2 regions of the Romboutsia sp. 1001216sp1 genome follow, and region 1 is predicted to be linked to the other one. Evidence: riboswitches for the same ligand, from Rfam matches in the RefSeq annotation. Region 1 holds a riboswitch; the other holds the start of a gene.
What was found. A riboswitch is a leader RNA that binds a small molecule or an ion and turns the genes downstream of it on or off. The one in region 1 is predicted to bind S-adenosylmethionine.

Region 1 (8,521 bases):
TTGTAGGAGTTGAGCTTTTTCCTACAGTGCTACTCCAAACGTGCAGTACCTTAAATCTATCATCTACTTTTTTTAATATATAGGTAAGTTTATCTTTAGTAGATGTAATTATAATATAGCCTGTATCACTTTTTATATGATTCTCATTTACAAACTCTTCCATATTTTTATCAAATTTGCTGTAATCTATCTGTCTATAGTATCTATTCATAAATAATATTTCACCTTCTCATAATAATATTTATTATAATTATGCTAATTATAAACTTTATGTGATATTTCAGTTAATTTAACTATTATTGTACGAATGTAAAAATATTAAGTTTATTTTTTACACTCGCTAAACTGATTGGTATTACTTAACTGTAATAATTATCTACTAATTTTTGAAATATCATAATTTCCTTAAGCGTAAAAAAAGTGAAGTTTTAAAACTTCACTTTTTAAGTATTATTATGTTTCATATACTTATATGATTTAACTATACATCGAGCTTGATTTATAGTATATATTGATATTTCATAGGATGATGTTATTATAAAAGTCGATACTACTCCTACTAAGAAATCATAGTCACCTAATGCCATAATCTCCTCCAGTATTGCTTTTATTATATTATATGAAACTAAAATTTTATAGTTACATTAAGCTACTTCTTTTTTCCTTTTATTAACTTTATTTAAGTTTGGAATACCAAATGTTATAGCTATTATTCCACAAGCTAACATTAACCAAGGATAATGTAGATATTTAATTAATTCAACAGGAGATATTCCTACCATCCCTGCAGCTGTTAATACTTGTGCACCATATGGAACTATGCCTTGCCAACAAGATGAGAATATATCTAATATACTTGCAGTTTTTCTATTATCTATATCAAATTTTGTAGCTATATCTTTTGCAAGTGGCCCTGCTGTTACTATTGCTATAGTGTTGTTTGCTGTACATAAATCTACTATACTTACTAATGCTGCTATACCAAACTCTGCACCTTTTTTAGTTTTTATTTTACTACTTATAAAATTAAGTATAAAGTCTATTCCACCATTTAATTTTATAAGTTCTACAAGTCCTCCGATTATTATAACAAGTAGACATAATTCATACATTCCTGATATACCACCTGATATAGCTTCTATAAATCCAAATAACCCAAATGAATTTGTAAATAGTCCTATTGCACCTGCAAATACTACTCCAAAACTAAGTAAAACAAATACATTTACTCCACATAAAGCTCCTAATAACACTCCTAAATATGGTAAAACTTTTATAAAATCATATCTATAGCTTGTGCTACCACCTAAACTATACCCTGATGTTATAGTAGCTAATAATATAGCAGTTATAATAGCTGCTGGTAAAACTATTAAGAAATTTACTCTAAATTTATCTTTTAATTCACATCCTTGAGTTTTGGTTGCTGCTATTGTAGTGTCTGATATCATAGATAAATTATCTCCAAACATAGCTCCACCTACAACAGCTCCTATTACTAATGGTGCTGGTATTCCTGTTTTAGCTGCAATTCCTATGCCTATTGGCCCAAGTGCTGCTATTGTTCCCATTGATGTTCCCATAGATATAGATATAAAACATCCTATTACAAATAACCCTGATACTAAAAGATTAGGAGGAAGAATTGATAAACTTAAATTAACAGTTGAGTCAACACCTCCCATTGCCTTAGCTACACTTGAAAAAGAACCTGCAAGTATAAATATCATAATCATAGATATTATATCTATATTACCTGCACCTTTACAAAATACTTCTATCTTTTCTCCTAAACTAACTTTTCTATTAAGAGAAAATCCTACTATAGTTGCGATTATAAATGCTACTATTGCTGGCATTTTATAAAAATCCCCAGTTATTACCCCGCTACCTAAAAATACTATTAAAAATACACCCAGTGGTAATAATCCTAATATACTACCTTTTTTTGCTTCTTCTTTCATAATATACCTCCCTTTATATTAAAACTTCTAAAGAGTATAATTTTAATTTATTTAAATATACCTGATATTTTTTAATAAAAAAAACCTGAGATAACTCAGGCTTTGACAGCAAAAATTATACTCTCATCTTTCAGCTTATGCTGCAGGATTTAGCACCCGTATAATAATACTGGTTGCTGGGCTTCGTCGGGCCAGTCCCTCCGCCACTCTTGATAAGAATTATTTAATTATTTATATAATAGTTAATTTTCACAATTTTGTCAATATTATTTTTTAATTATTCTAATAAATCTACTTATAAATTATATATATTAATTTTTTATACATCTTAATTTATTATGATATATTAGCAAATAAAAAAAGTCATAATTAAATTATGATTTAATTATGACTTTTATGACTATTTATTAATAAATACAGATTTTAATATATTTAATATTTCAGTAAATATCTCAACATTAGATTTTACATTTTCTTTAGCCACTACTATATCTGCTGTTACATCTGTTGCAACTTCCGCAACGTCTTTTACATTTTCACTAATATCGCTGATATTATCAACTAAATTAGGTAATTTACCTACTACTGTATGTATGTCATCAGAATTTGTTGATACCACTGTATTGATATTTTTAATAAATTCATTAATATTTTTTAAAGTTATTATTAAAAATATTAATGCACCTATACCTAATAATGCTAGTATTATATATATTACATTTAAATCTATGTACATAATGTTATTCTCCATAGCAATTATTCTTTATCCTTAGCTTCTTGTGGAGCTTGTAATAATTCTACAACATTAGTATCTACTACGTCTTCATTTTCTTTCTTTTTACTATCTAAATACTCTTTTATTCTTCTCTTAGATTCATTTACATTTGTAGTTAATTTTTCTTTTGTTTTGGCAGCCTTTTCACTTACATTTGTGTTTATATCTTTAGCTGTATTTTTTATATCTTCTCTAGTTTCTTTTCCTGACTTAGGAGCTAATAAAACCCCACCTAGTATTCCTGTTATAGCACCTGTTGCAACACCTAGTGTAGCTATTTTTATCTTTTTATTTCTTTCTTTTGCTTTTTTAGCTTTTTTCTTTTGTTCTATTTTTTTTGCTAAACTCATGCTCATCACTCCTATTGTTAATTTGTATTATACTATTTTTTACTATTTTTCTAATATTTCTAATACATATATACCCAAATTAGTAAGTTTTAAAACAAAATAATTTATTTTTCTATTTATTTTTTTATATTTCAGCTAAATTAAATTATATAAATTAAACTTACATTTTATTTATACGTATGCACATAATAATATAATAATTATGGAAGGTAGGAATTGCTATGAAACATAAAGATATTAAGAAATTTAGTATATTACTTTACATTATTTATATTTTATCTATAATATTTTTTCTATTTAACAAAGAATTTGGAAAAAGCGTAATTAGCTTAATTTCGCTTATAATTACTTTTGTGCTTACTAAAGCTTATTTAAAAAACTTAGCTATACTTGACTACCCATTGTACATAATTGGAAACATTTTTATATTATCTTCTTTTTTACTAGGTTCATGTTATGGACTTTACGATATAATCCCATTTTATGATGATTTTCTTCATTTTTGGTCTGGATTTATATCTGTTAAAATTGGATTTAATATACTAAAAAATATTAGTAGTAAAAATAATAAACTTTTAATATGTATGATTCTTTTCTTCTTTGCAATGGGCATATCAGCAATTTGTGAAATATGTGAATATTTACTAGATGTCTTATTTAAGATGAATACGCAATCTGGCGGTTTAAAAGATACCATGATGGATTTAATAGATGCTTCATGTGGTGCTTTTTTTATGATTGTATATTACTATAGAAAGTATTTAAGGTAAAATATTATATTAAACTCAACACTATTAAATATAAACAAAGCTACTTAACATATGTTAAGTAGCTTTGTTTATATTTAATATATCTTTTTACAGTAATCATTGTTGAATATAAATAAACAATGAATTATTATATATTTTTCTATAAAAGCTAAATTGTTTAGCCTAGCCTTTTAATAGCTCCTTGGCTTACTTAAGAATTCTTGAACACGTTTCTTCTCTTTCTCACGTTTAGCTTCTTGTTCTTCTTGCTCTTGTTTTAATGCATCTTCATATTTAATGTATTCTATTCCAGCTTCTTCAAATAGCTGCTGGCCTAAGCCTGTAGGATACTCTCCTTTAAATATTACTTTTTTTATTCCTGCTTGAATAATAGATATTGAGCAAAATACACAAGGTTGAGTAGTAGCATACAATGTAGCTCCTTCACAGCTTATTCCATGTTTAGCACATTGTATTATAGCATTTGCTTCAGCATGCCCAGCTCGACATAGTTCTAAGCCTTGTCCTGAAGGTATACCTCTTTTTTTTCTCTCGCAATAGCCAATATCTGAACAATGAATAGTTCCAGCAGGACTTCCATTATAACCTGTAGCTATAATTTGCTTTCCTTTTATAATTACAGCTCCTACTTGTCTTGAAACACACGTACTTCTAACTTTACTATCTTCGGCTATATCCATCGCCCACTCTGTAAATAATTTTCTCATATGATATGCTCCTTCTGTTCATTTATTATTTATAAATATCTTTATATGTCAAAATCCCTATAACCTTAGTTAAATCTAATCATTATACCCGCATCTATAATCTTATTTTTTATTTTCTTAAAATCATCTTAACTCACACGTCATTATTTTTTCAAGAGTTATTATAAATTTGTAATATTTAACTACTTATTTAACATAAATGTATATAATATATTTTTTTAGTAATAATATTACTATCCCTTTAATCATGCTCCTTAGTCATTAATTTTATATAGCTTTATTTTTCAGTTTATTATTAAAAAAAGACAGAAATAAATTCTGTCTTTTTTTAATAATAGCCCTTAAGCATCTACTTAAAGGCATAATATATATTTATATAACATAAAGTTTTGAAATTATCTTATCATATTTACCTCTAGCCAAGCAAATACCACCTGCATACTTTATATATTCTTCTTCACTAAGTTTTCCTTCTTCAACTTCACTAAATCTATCAATAATATTAGAATTATCTAAAAAATCTTCTACACTTTCTAATATACAAATTAAATTTATCTTAAACCCATCTGAATTTAACTTTCTTTCTTGTTTTTCTTCTTTTAAATACACTACTTCATGTTCTTTGTCTAACGTAACCTTTACGAAATCTGAAAGCCTCTTTTCTGTTGGTAATAATACTGAATATTTTTCCATATCTAAAAATATTTCATACAATTCTTTTAGTCTTGCTAACTCTGAACTCATCCTTAATCTCCTTTATATAGCCTACCTATTAATCGTGGTTATACTTTGTACTTTCATTATAATTTCATCTACTTAATTCGTCAACTTTTTACACTAAAATGGTTTTAATTACTAAAAAAAGCATTGAGTTGTTTACTGACTTTCAACTCAATGCCTGTTAATTATTTATTTTTTTTATTATATTCTCTTAGTAGCTGTTCTTCACCCATTTCTACTAATCTTCTACTCATCACACCACCTAAGTTTCCACCTATATGTCCATTTTTATATGATGTATCATTAGATCCATCTATATGACTATTTGATATTCCTAGTTCATTTGCTATTTCTAGTTTCATTTGATTTAGAGCTTGTTTAGCATTACTTATTGCTGGTTTTTTAGACATTTTAATACCTCCTTAAACTTTCTTATATATTTTTATCAAATTTAAATGATATTATTATGTATTTTTGATTTATAAGATTATTAAAATGCTTTTACCTAATATAAAACATTAAACTAAAAAATCACTTGGTTTTATCCAAGTGATTTTTTTATATTAAGAAATCTTCATCTTTTAATTCTTCATATACACCTTTTTGATATCCATTACCTTTAGTCGAGAAAAAGTCGTGATTTTTGGTTTCTGTACTTAGCCCATTTAGTACTATTGGGTTTATTTCACTTACTTTATAGTATTCATTAAACCCTAAATTCTCTAATGCCCTATTAGCATTGTATTTTAAGAAATTTATAACTTCACTTTCAAGACCGCTATCTTTGTATATAGTGTTTGTATAGTTTATTTCATTTTCCATTAAATCTTCAAGTATTTTGTACATTCTATCTTTTAATTCTTCTTTTTTAGCTTCTTCAAACTTTTCATATATTTCTTGAGAAAGAAGTCCTATATACTTTCCATGTAGTGATTCATCTCTAAGTATAAGAGATATTATTTCTCCACTTGCAACCATTTTACCTTGGCCTGCTAGATATAGTGGATAGAAAAAACCTGAGTAGAATAAAAAGCTTTCTAAGAATACACTTGTTACCATAGATAAATATAAACTTTCTTCATCTTTTGTATTTTTATATTGGGCTAGTACTAAGTCCGCCTTTTTCTGAAGTGTTTCTTCACTTTCTATCCATTTAAATAATTCTTCAATTTCATCATTAGAAAGCAGTGTCATAAATATAGATGAGTAACTTTTAGCATGTATTTCTTCCATAGTTCCCATAAATGATAATACTGCTTTTCTTTGAAGGTTATCTGTAAGGCTCATCATAGATGGTACCCCATCATTTCCTTGCTTAGTGTCTAGTAATGTAAGTCCACCTAATACTTTTTTATATAATTCTTTTTCTTTTTCATTTAATTCATTAAATACTTTTAAATCTTTTGAAACTGATATTTCCTCTGGTAACCAAAATTGTTTTACATTTTGTTCCCAAAAGGCTTGAGTAAATCCATCATCTTCTTTATTCCAGTTTACTGCTTTGTGTATTTTTTCTAATTTAAATATCATAGTACTCCCCCTTATACTGAACACATAAGACACTCATTGTTGTCTCTAGTCATTTTAGTTCTTGTGTAGTAAAGACTTTTTAGTCCTTTTTTGTAAGCATATATATATAATCTAGCTATATCTCTAGTTGTTTTATCATCTGTTACAAATAATGTTGTTGATATACCTTGGTCAACATGATTTTGGACTGTTGAAACTATATCTATAACTTTTCTCATATCCATTCTATATGCAGATTGGTAATAAAGCATGTTTTCATTAGTTAAAAATGGCATAGGATATATAGTTGTAGAATCACCATATGTTCTAACTTCAACCGGCTCTGTAATTGGCATTATACTTGATGTTGCATTTTGAACATAACTAATACTTTGAGTTGGTGCTATTGCTGTTAAGTATGCATTATATAATCCATGTACTTTTACTTCATCTAATAAAGCTTCCCATTCTTTAGTTGTAGGTATATGTATACCTTCAAACAATTTTTTTACTTTATCTGTCTTAGGTAAGTATGAATTTTTATAATATTTTTTTAATACATTACTATCTTTTCCTTTTGCATATTCTGATTTTTCAAACCCAACAAATGTTTTATTTCTCTCTTTAGCTATATTCATAGATGACTTTATAGCAAAATGTCTAACTATTGCAAAAAATACATTACAAAAGTCTATTGCTTCTTCTGATGTATATAGTATATTTTCTCTTACTAAGTATCCATGTAAATTCATAGCTCCAAGACCTACTGCATGTGACGAATCATTTCCATTTTTTATTGTTGGCACTTCATTTATACTAGTGTTATCAGAAACAAAAGTTAATGCTCTTATTGCAGTATCAATCGTATTTTCTATATCTTTATTATCCATTACATTAGCAATGTTTAAAGAACCTAAATTGCAACTTATATCTTGTCCCCATATATTTTCTCCAGCATATCCTTTTATATTTGATGGTGTTTGGTATTGAAATATTTCACAACATAAATTAGACATTTTGATTTTACCAACGTCTTTTAGTATATGTTCTCTATTTGCAGTATCTAAAAATACAACATATGGGTATCCACTTTCTTGTTGCATCTGTGCTATCTTTGTTAGCATTTTTCTAGGATTTATTTCTTTTTTTCGTATATCTTCATCATTTTTTAAAATATCATACCATTTTTCCATATCCATCTCATCAAGATTTATATTATATTTTTTATAAACAGAATGAGGATAAAATGCATAAGCCACCTCATTTTTCTCTGCCAATTCCATAAATTTATCTGGTATTAATGCCCCTAAAGATAATGATGCTAATCTTATTTTTTCATCTGCATTTATCTTTTTGGTATCCATAAGTAATTCAAAATCTGGATGAAATACACTTAAATATACAGCCCCGGCACCTTGTCTTGCACCCATTTGGTTAAAGTAGGTAAATGACTGTTCTAGCATTTTAGCAACTCCTACCACACCGCCTGCTGCTCCTTCTATGTCTTTAATAGGGTCTCCTGAAGCTCTTAACCTTGATAGATTAAGTGCTACCCCACCACCTATTTTAGACAAATGATTTGCTGATGAAATTGCATATGATATACCTTCTGTACTATCTTCTATAGATATCAAAAAGCACGATACCATTTCTCCTGCTCTAGCTCTACCTGCATTTAAAAATGTAGGTGTTGCTGGTTGAAATTCTTGTTTTACTAGTTTCTCTG
Region 2 (7,932 bases), 160 kb from region 1:
AAGCAAAGTAAATGTAGTTGAGAGTATATTAGAGTATTCTTCAGGTTTTAATATATATTCATTAAAATAGTTTTTATCATCAAAATTTATAATTTCACTTAATATCTTGTCTATTGATATAAAATCGTAGTCATTGGTATAAACTCCAACATCAACTAAGTAAAGTGTTATTTCTTCATATCTATGAATGATTTTTTCTTCAAAAATTTTTCTTATCTTAAATATGTCTTTTTCTAATACGTTATATATTTCAGTTTTTATTATATCCTCAATATCCCTATTAGAATCTAATCTAGTTTTTATATAAAAGCTTCCATCACAAAGTAAAAACTTATCATTTTGATTTCTTATGATTATTCCAATATATTCATTCATAATATCACCACTCATTGAAAATTTATGTAAATTATAGCATATTAGTTGATATTATCAATATTAAAAAATTATAAATATGAATAAATTAATTTTATATATGTAAGCAAGCTTAAATGAATAAACATAAAAAAGTATTTGACAATTATAAATTTAGTCACTAAACTGTAAATATATATGTAAAGACACATGTAATATGAATTAAATATACTAAATTAAAAAATATATTTGGAGGAGAGATATGAGAACTAAAAATATTGTATTATCAGCACTTTTATGTGCAATGGGAATTATTATACCAATGTTTTCACCAATTAAAATAATATTAGAACCGGCATCTTTTACATTAGCTAGTCATATACCAATATTTATAGCTATGTTTATATCATCAAAGACTGCTCTATTTGTAACACTTGGAACTACAATAGGTTTTTTATTTGGTGGTTTCCCATTACCAATTGTAATTAGAGCACTAAGTCATTTATTATTTGTTAGTATTGGGTGTATTTACTTAAACAAAAATAGGGATCTTATAAAGAGTATAAAAAGTTCTTTAGGATATTCATTTGTTATAGGATTAATTCATGCTATTGGAGAAGTTTTAGTAATTATACCTTTTTATTTTTCATCAAACCTTTCGGAAGGATTTTATAATCAAGGTTTTTTAGTATCTGTTATAGGATTAATAGGAGTTGGAACTATAATACATAGTATGTTAGATTTCTCTTTAGCAGTTTATGTATGGAATATTCTACCTAAAGAGGTTAGAAATAAATATGTAGTAAAAGCTCAAAACTAGACAAAATTTTATAGAATATAGTAATTTGGAATAATCAATAATTAAGCAAAAATGATAAGTTATAGTATAAAATATTTTATGAACATATACATATAAATATATATATAAATTAATTTATTAAATTATAATTTCGATAATTATAATATATAATACTTATTAAATAATAAAAATAAATAGAAAGTCTTTTATTAAGAATGGTGGAGGGACTGGCCCTATGAAGCCTGGCAACAGCTAACTTAGTTAGAATTGTGCTAAATCCTGCAGGAGTTTTCCTGAGAGATAAAAGGCATATTGATTTGTTGCGTTAATAAAAGGCTTCCTAGATAAAAGGGGGCTTTTTTTATGAAAAATTATAACAAGGAAACTTTATGTGTAAGAGGGGGATATAAACCAAATGTTGGGGAGCCTATGGTGTATCCTTTGGTTCAAAGTACAACCTTCAAATATGAAGATCCAGACTTAGTGGCAGATATATTTGATTTAAAAGCAGATGGCCATATGTATAGTAGAATAAGCAATCCAACAGTAGCAAATTTTGAAGAAAAAATAGCATATCTTGAAGGTGGCGTCGGAGCAGTTGCAGTTAGTTCAGGACAATCGGCGGTGCTTTTAGCTATTTTAAATATATGCAAAAGTGGAGACAATATAATATCAGTATCATCACTATATGGTGGAACTTATAATTTATTTAATATAACTCTTAGAAGTTTTGGAATAGAAACAAAATTTGTATCCAATAATGATGATAAAGAATATATACTATCCTTAGTAGATGAAAATACTAAAGCTATATATGGAGAAACTATAGGAAATCCAGGACTAGATATATTAGATTTTAAGAAATTAAGTGAAATAGCTAAAAAGGGGGATATTCCTTTTATAGTTGACAATACAGTAGCAAGCCCGTATTTATGTAATCCTATAAATTTTGGTGCAAATATAGTTATACATTCTACATCAAAATATATAGATGGTCATGCAGTGGCACTTGGAGGAATAGTTGTTGATTGTGGTAATTTTAATTGGGATAATGGGAAATATCCATTATTAAGTGATGGAGATGTTAGTTGTCATGATATTAAATATGTTGAGGAATTTAGGGAAAGTGCTTATATAACAAAGTTAAGAGCATCACTGCTTAGAGATTTAGGTAGCACAATGAGCCCTTTTAATGCATTTTTAAGTAATCTAGGAGTGGAAACACTTCATCTTAGAATGAAAAAACATAGTAAAAATACTTTAGTATTAGCAAAGTATTTAGAAAATCATGAAAAAGTAAGCTGGGTAAACTATCCATACTTAGAAAGTAGAGAAGATTATAAGAAAGTAAAAACTTACTTAAAAGGTGGAAGTGGAATATTAACATTTGGTATAAAAGGTGGAATAAATGAAGCTAAGACTTTTATAAAATCTTTAAAATTAGTAGATTTGGCAATACATCTTGGATTTAATAAAACATCAGTACTTCATCCTGCTAGTACTACTCATAGCCAGTTGTCTGATGAAGATAAGATAAAGTGTGGAGTTAGTTTAGAGATGATTAGAGTATCTGTTGGAATAGAAAATATAGATGACTTAATAAATTACTTTGATAGAGCACTTAAGGAAATATAATATGACTGTATATCTTTGTAAAAAAATAAATGGAGCCAAATTTGTAGATAATTGTATAATAGAAAGCAAAATTTATAATAAAAAGCTATATAGAAAATCTAGTTTAGGTAAGATCAGTCCTCATTATAAAACTATAGGTATATTAAATCTTATGCCTAATAAAGTAGAGACAGAAGCTCATTTATTAGAGTTATTTTCAAAAATGAATGAGGATATAAATATAAAGTTTATAAGGCTTAAAACGCATGTATACAAAAATTGTAATAGACTATATTTGATGAAAAATTATTATACCTTTGATGAAGTAAAAGATGATTTAGATGGACTTATAGTTACAGGAGCTCCTATTGAAAAAATAGATTTCAAACAGGTTAAATATATAGATGAATTAAATTATATATTTGATTATTCTATTAAAAATTTAAAAAGTATGTTAAGTATATGCTGGGGAGCGCAGGCTTGTTTAAATCATATATATGGAATAAACAAAGAGATACTCGATAAGAAGATATTTGGAGTATATAAACATAATATACTTTGTGATGATGAAATACTCAAAAATATAAATAATGGTTTTATATGTGCTCATTCTAGGCACACTATATTAAATAGGAAGGATTTAAAAAATTGTAAATCTATAAAAATACTATCGACAACAGATGAAGGTATAGAGCATATTATAAAAGGGAAGTACAATGACTATTATATATTTGGACATCATGAGTATGATAAAGAATGCTTGAAAAGAGAATATTTAAGGGATAGAAATAAAAAAATATATATAGATATACCTAAAAATTATTTTATTGAAGATGATATGAACAAAGGAATAAGTGTAGATTGGATGGAACACAGCATTAAGATATACAACAATTGGATTAATATAATTTAATAAGAAATTAAGCAAGCTAGTTAGATAACTAGCTTGTTTAGTTTGGAAAAATAAGTACATAGTAATATTAAAAATCTATATGTATAATAAATATATTATGTAAATAATTAATATAAATTTTAAATAGGTGAAAAAATGCAAAATTATAATGAGATTAAACTAAAAGAATTAAAAAAATGGAAAAAGAAAATACGAAAAAAACCATCTATAATAGATAAAGCATCAAAAGAAACTCAAAATAAAATAAATTCCGTTTTACCTCAAAAGTACCACGAAATATTAACTGTAGCTATAAAAAATATGACTAAAATGGTTTTATTTGGGTCTAAGTATACTACTAAAAAACCTATACTAGATATATCTTTAGAAGAAAGAGATAATCTAGCTCTTGAAAAGATAAAAATTTATAAGAGAACTGCTATGATAGAAGGTGCTGGAACAGGGGCAGGAGGCATATTTATAGGGCTTTGTGACTTTCCATTACTTCTTAGTATAAAAATAAAGCTTATTTATGAAATTGCTAGCATATATGGATTTGATACAAATGATTATAAAGAAAGATTATATATATTAAACATATTTCAGCTTGCTTTTTCAAGTAAAGAGCATGTAAACTATGTATTTGAAAATATGGAATGCTTTGATGATTTTAAACATAAGTTATCTGATGATATTAATGCATTTGATTGGAGAAGCTTTCAACAAGAGTATAGAGATTACATTGATTTAGCAAAGTTATTTCAGTTAGTGCCAGGAATAGGAGCTTTTGTTGGGGCATATGTAAACAATAAATTAGTAGATAAACTAGGTGAATATGCAATATATGCTTATCATATGAGAATATTAGATGATAAAGACCACGAGGCTAAGAAGGAAAACTTTATATATACAAAATATAAAAATTTTATTAATAAAATAACTTTATAATATATGCCAAGTAATTTGACTAGTATATTAATTTGTGTAAGTTTATAATGTGTATTTTAAATATAACATTAATATATAAAGTCTCATAAGATATTATAACTAGAGTAAAATAGTTTAGGGGGGGGAGTAGCCATGGAAAGCCCTACAAAGAAAGTTTTAATAGATAGTAGTTATGGGAATATAAGTAAAGTAAACTCAAAAGATGAAGTAATATTAGTAGGAGTATATCCTTTTGAAGGAATCTCCTATGTCGATAATATAGAACTTATTTTAAAACCAGAAAATAGTGAGCATATTACTGTTAATATCAAATATTCTGGTTATAATATGCAACTATTTTTAGGAGATTTTACAGGAGACAATAAATCAGAAATAATGGTTAGAGGCGGATTCGGGGGGTCTGGAGGATTTGAAATTGGAGTTATATATATATATGAAGATGGTAAATTAATAGAGATATTTAACCAAGATATATTTTATAAAAATAATAATTGTAGCGCAACTTTTAAAGATGATTATAAGGTAAGCGTAAATTGTGGAAAGAAAAAATATACAATAGACATTTCATCAAAAGAAAAAGAATATCTGGAGTATTTATATTTACCTAATAGTAAGCTTAAAAATGCAGTTGACGCATATGTAGATGCACCAAATGGAATTTTTCCCACAAAGCAAATTTACAATAATTATTATGAACTCTTAATACAACAAAGAGTAGTCGGAATATCTAATGCAGATACATTAGGTATTATACAGACGTATAGTAACTTAATAGATTCAAATATAAAAAACATATATAAAGGATTATTACTTACCGATTATAATTATAGGAAAAGACAAAGATATAATAAATTTATTACTGAAAAAGATGTAAATAATTATGACTTTAAAAATTTAAAAGGTAATTATTTAAATAGAAATAGTATTTATTCTGCAAGAGATTTTAAGGTAAATAAAGATAGTATGAATTTAATAGTAAATAATATATTTGAAGAAAAAAATACTTTATACCTTAATGGATATTTACTAAACTTAACAGAAAATACTATTAATGATATTAATAACTTTAAGATTGAGTTAAAAGATGCTACTGGCAGAGTATTTGCTAAAAAGATTTTTAAGAGAATAGACATAAATGGAGGTTTAGAGGCATTTGAAGGTAAAAAGATACTGCTGACTTTTTTTGGAGAAGAGTATAATTTATATAATATAAATACAGGCAATTTAACGTGGGATTATAATTGCGAGATTATATAAAAAACTAGCTAGATAGTTTTTTTTAATATATAATAAATAATTGCATACAAAAGATAAATAAAAAAATTACATAGGAGGTATATCGTGCAGGCAGAGTTAAGTAACAGAAGTAAAGGTATAATATGTATAATAGTTTCGGCATTTGGATTTGCTATGATGTCGGCTTTTATAAAATTAGCAGGAGACTTACCAACTTTTCAAAAGACATTTTTTAGAAATTTAGTTTCTTGTGTAGTAGCATTTATAATGGTTACAAAAGCAAAACAAAGTTATTTTGGAAGTAGGGAAAATAGAAGATTATTAAACTTAAGATCAGCATTTGGCACACTTGGTATAATATTTAATTATTATGCAATAGATAGAATGGTGTTATCAGATGCCAATATGTTAAATAAGTTAAGTCCATTCTTTGTTATAATATTTTCTGCGTTATTTTTAAAAGAAAAGATAAAAACTAATCAAATAGCTGCTGTATTAGTGGCATTTGTAGGAGCTTTATTTATAATAAAACCAACATTTGATTTAGAAATGTTACCATCAATTGTGGGTGTAGCAGGTGCTTTATGTGCGGCATCAGCATACACTTGTCTTAGGGTATTAGGTAAAAAAGAAAATGGAGCGACTGTAGTATTTTATTTTTCTTTATTCTCATTAGTTGTAATATTTCCGATAATGATTATGACTTATGAGCCAATGAGTATGATACAACTTATGTATTTACTTCTTGCAGGGGTATTTGCGACTGTAGGCCAATTTGGTGTAACTTGGGCTTATAAATATGCGCCAGCTAAAGAGATATCTATATTTGATTATTCTAATATAATATTCTCTGCAATAATAAGTGTAGTATTATTTAGTGTATTTCCCGATAAGTTTAGCGTATTTGGATATTTTGTAATATTTAGCGCATCGTTTTATATGTTTATGTACAATAAAAAAAGTGAAGAATGTAATTAAAGTGAGGTTATTATACCTCACTTTAATTATTATTTAAAATAATGATTTTACCTTAAAGAAATACAAAAAATTATAAAAAATTACAAAAAGTTACAAAATATGCAAAAATATTGAAAGAGAAAGCGTTTTTATATATTTTTAATTATAAAGTATTTTGATATTTGGAGGTAAAACAAGGCTATGATAAGAAATATAAAGAAAAATAGCGCAAAAGCATTTGTAATTTCAATGTTATTTGTAGCTATGGGTTCAACATCTTATGCTTGGGATGGTAAAAAAGATGGGACAGGAACGCACGCTTTAATTGCAACTCAAGCAGTTAAAATGATTGAAAAAGATTTAAGCAAATCAGAACCTCAATTATTAAAGTCAAATCTTGATATTCTAAAATCTAACTTAAGAGACTTACAACTTGGATCGACATATCCAGATTATGATCCAAATGCTTATGATTTATATCAAGATCATTTTTGGGATCCAGATACTAAAAATAATTTTACACTTGATAATAAGTGGTATGTGGCATCACCTATATATGATAATGCAGAATCACAAGTTAGAAAATTTACAACTGATGCAAAAAATGAGTGGGAAAAAGGTAATTATAAAGAAGCTACTTTTTTATTAGGACAAGGATTACATTATCTTGGAGATCTGAATACTCCTTATCATGCAGCCAATATTACAGCTGTTGATAGTATAGGACATGTAAAGTTTGAAAGTTATGTTGAAGAACGAAAAGAAAATTATGCAATAGATTCAATGAATTATAATACAGAAAATGGTGCTTATAAATATGCATTAGAAAATAAAGATTTTGATGCTTGGATGAGTGAAAATTCTTATGAATATGCAAAAAAAGCTAAGAATTTATATTATGGTTATTCAACAATGAAAAATTCAACAAAAGATTGGGAATATTCGGCAGTAGAATCTATGAAAAACTCTCAGATCAGTTCAGCTAAGCTTATATATAGATTTTTAAATGAAGTATCTAATACTATAATAGATTCTTCAGATACTAAGAACTTAAACGAATTTAATGTTATTTTAAAAACTTCAAATGAAAAATATGCAGGAACTGATGATTTCGTATATTTTGGATTTGAAACTT

Region 2: linked by a shared signal. The riboswitch ahead of ABHC41_RS04030 (O-acetylhomoserine aminocarboxypropyltransferase/cysteine synthase family protein) and the one ahead of ABHC41_RS03285 (Na+/H+ antiporter NhaC family protein) in region 1 are both predicted to bind S-adenosylmethionine.

The regions. Positions count from the first base shown of each region.
Region 1 is NZ_JBDPHA010000002.1:20,184-28,704, reverse strand. It holds gene ABHC41_RS03295 (L,D-transpeptidase) at 1-211, opposite strand, end outside; gene ABHC41_RS03290 (hypothetical protein) at 444-587, opposite strand; gene ABHC41_RS03285 (Na+/H+ antiporter NhaC family protein) at 645-1,964, opposite strand; SAM riboswitch class I at 2,085-2,183, opposite strand; gene ABHC41_RS03280 (hypothetical protein) at 2,365-2,700, opposite strand; gene ABHC41_RS03275 (YtxH domain-containing protein) at 2,721-3,089, opposite strand; gene ABHC41_RS03270 (hypothetical protein) at 3,311-3,859, shown strand; gene ABHC41_RS03265 (cytidine/deoxycytidylate deaminase family protein) at 4,030-4,566, opposite strand; gene ABHC41_RS03260 (hypothetical protein) at 4,939-5,310, opposite strand; gene ABHC41_RS03255 (alpha/beta-type small acid-soluble spore protein) at 5,472-5,696, opposite strand; gene nrdF (class 1b ribonucleoside-diphosphate reductase subunit beta) at 5,845-6,816, opposite strand; gene nrdE (class 1b ribonucleoside-diphosphate reductase subunit alpha) at 6,828-8,521, opposite strand, start outside.
Region 2 is NZ_JBDPHA010000002.1:178,303-186,234, forward strand. It holds gene ABHC41_RS04020 (hypothetical protein) at 1-375, opposite strand, end outside; gene ABHC41_RS04025 (hypothetical protein) at 614-1,171, shown strand; SAM riboswitch class I at 1,354-1,457, shown strand; gene ABHC41_RS04030 (O-acetylhomoserine aminocarboxypropyltransferase/cysteine synthase family protein) at 1,514-2,785, shown strand; gene ABHC41_RS04035 (homoserine O-succinyltransferase) at 2,787-3,677, shown strand; gene ABHC41_RS04040 (EcsC family protein) at 3,813-4,604, shown strand; gene ABHC41_RS04045 (hypothetical protein) at 4,737-5,861, shown strand; gene ABHC41_RS04050 (DMT family transporter) at 5,946-6,818, shown strand; gene ABHC41_RS04055 (zinc dependent phospholipase C family protein) at 6,999-7,932, shown strand, end outside.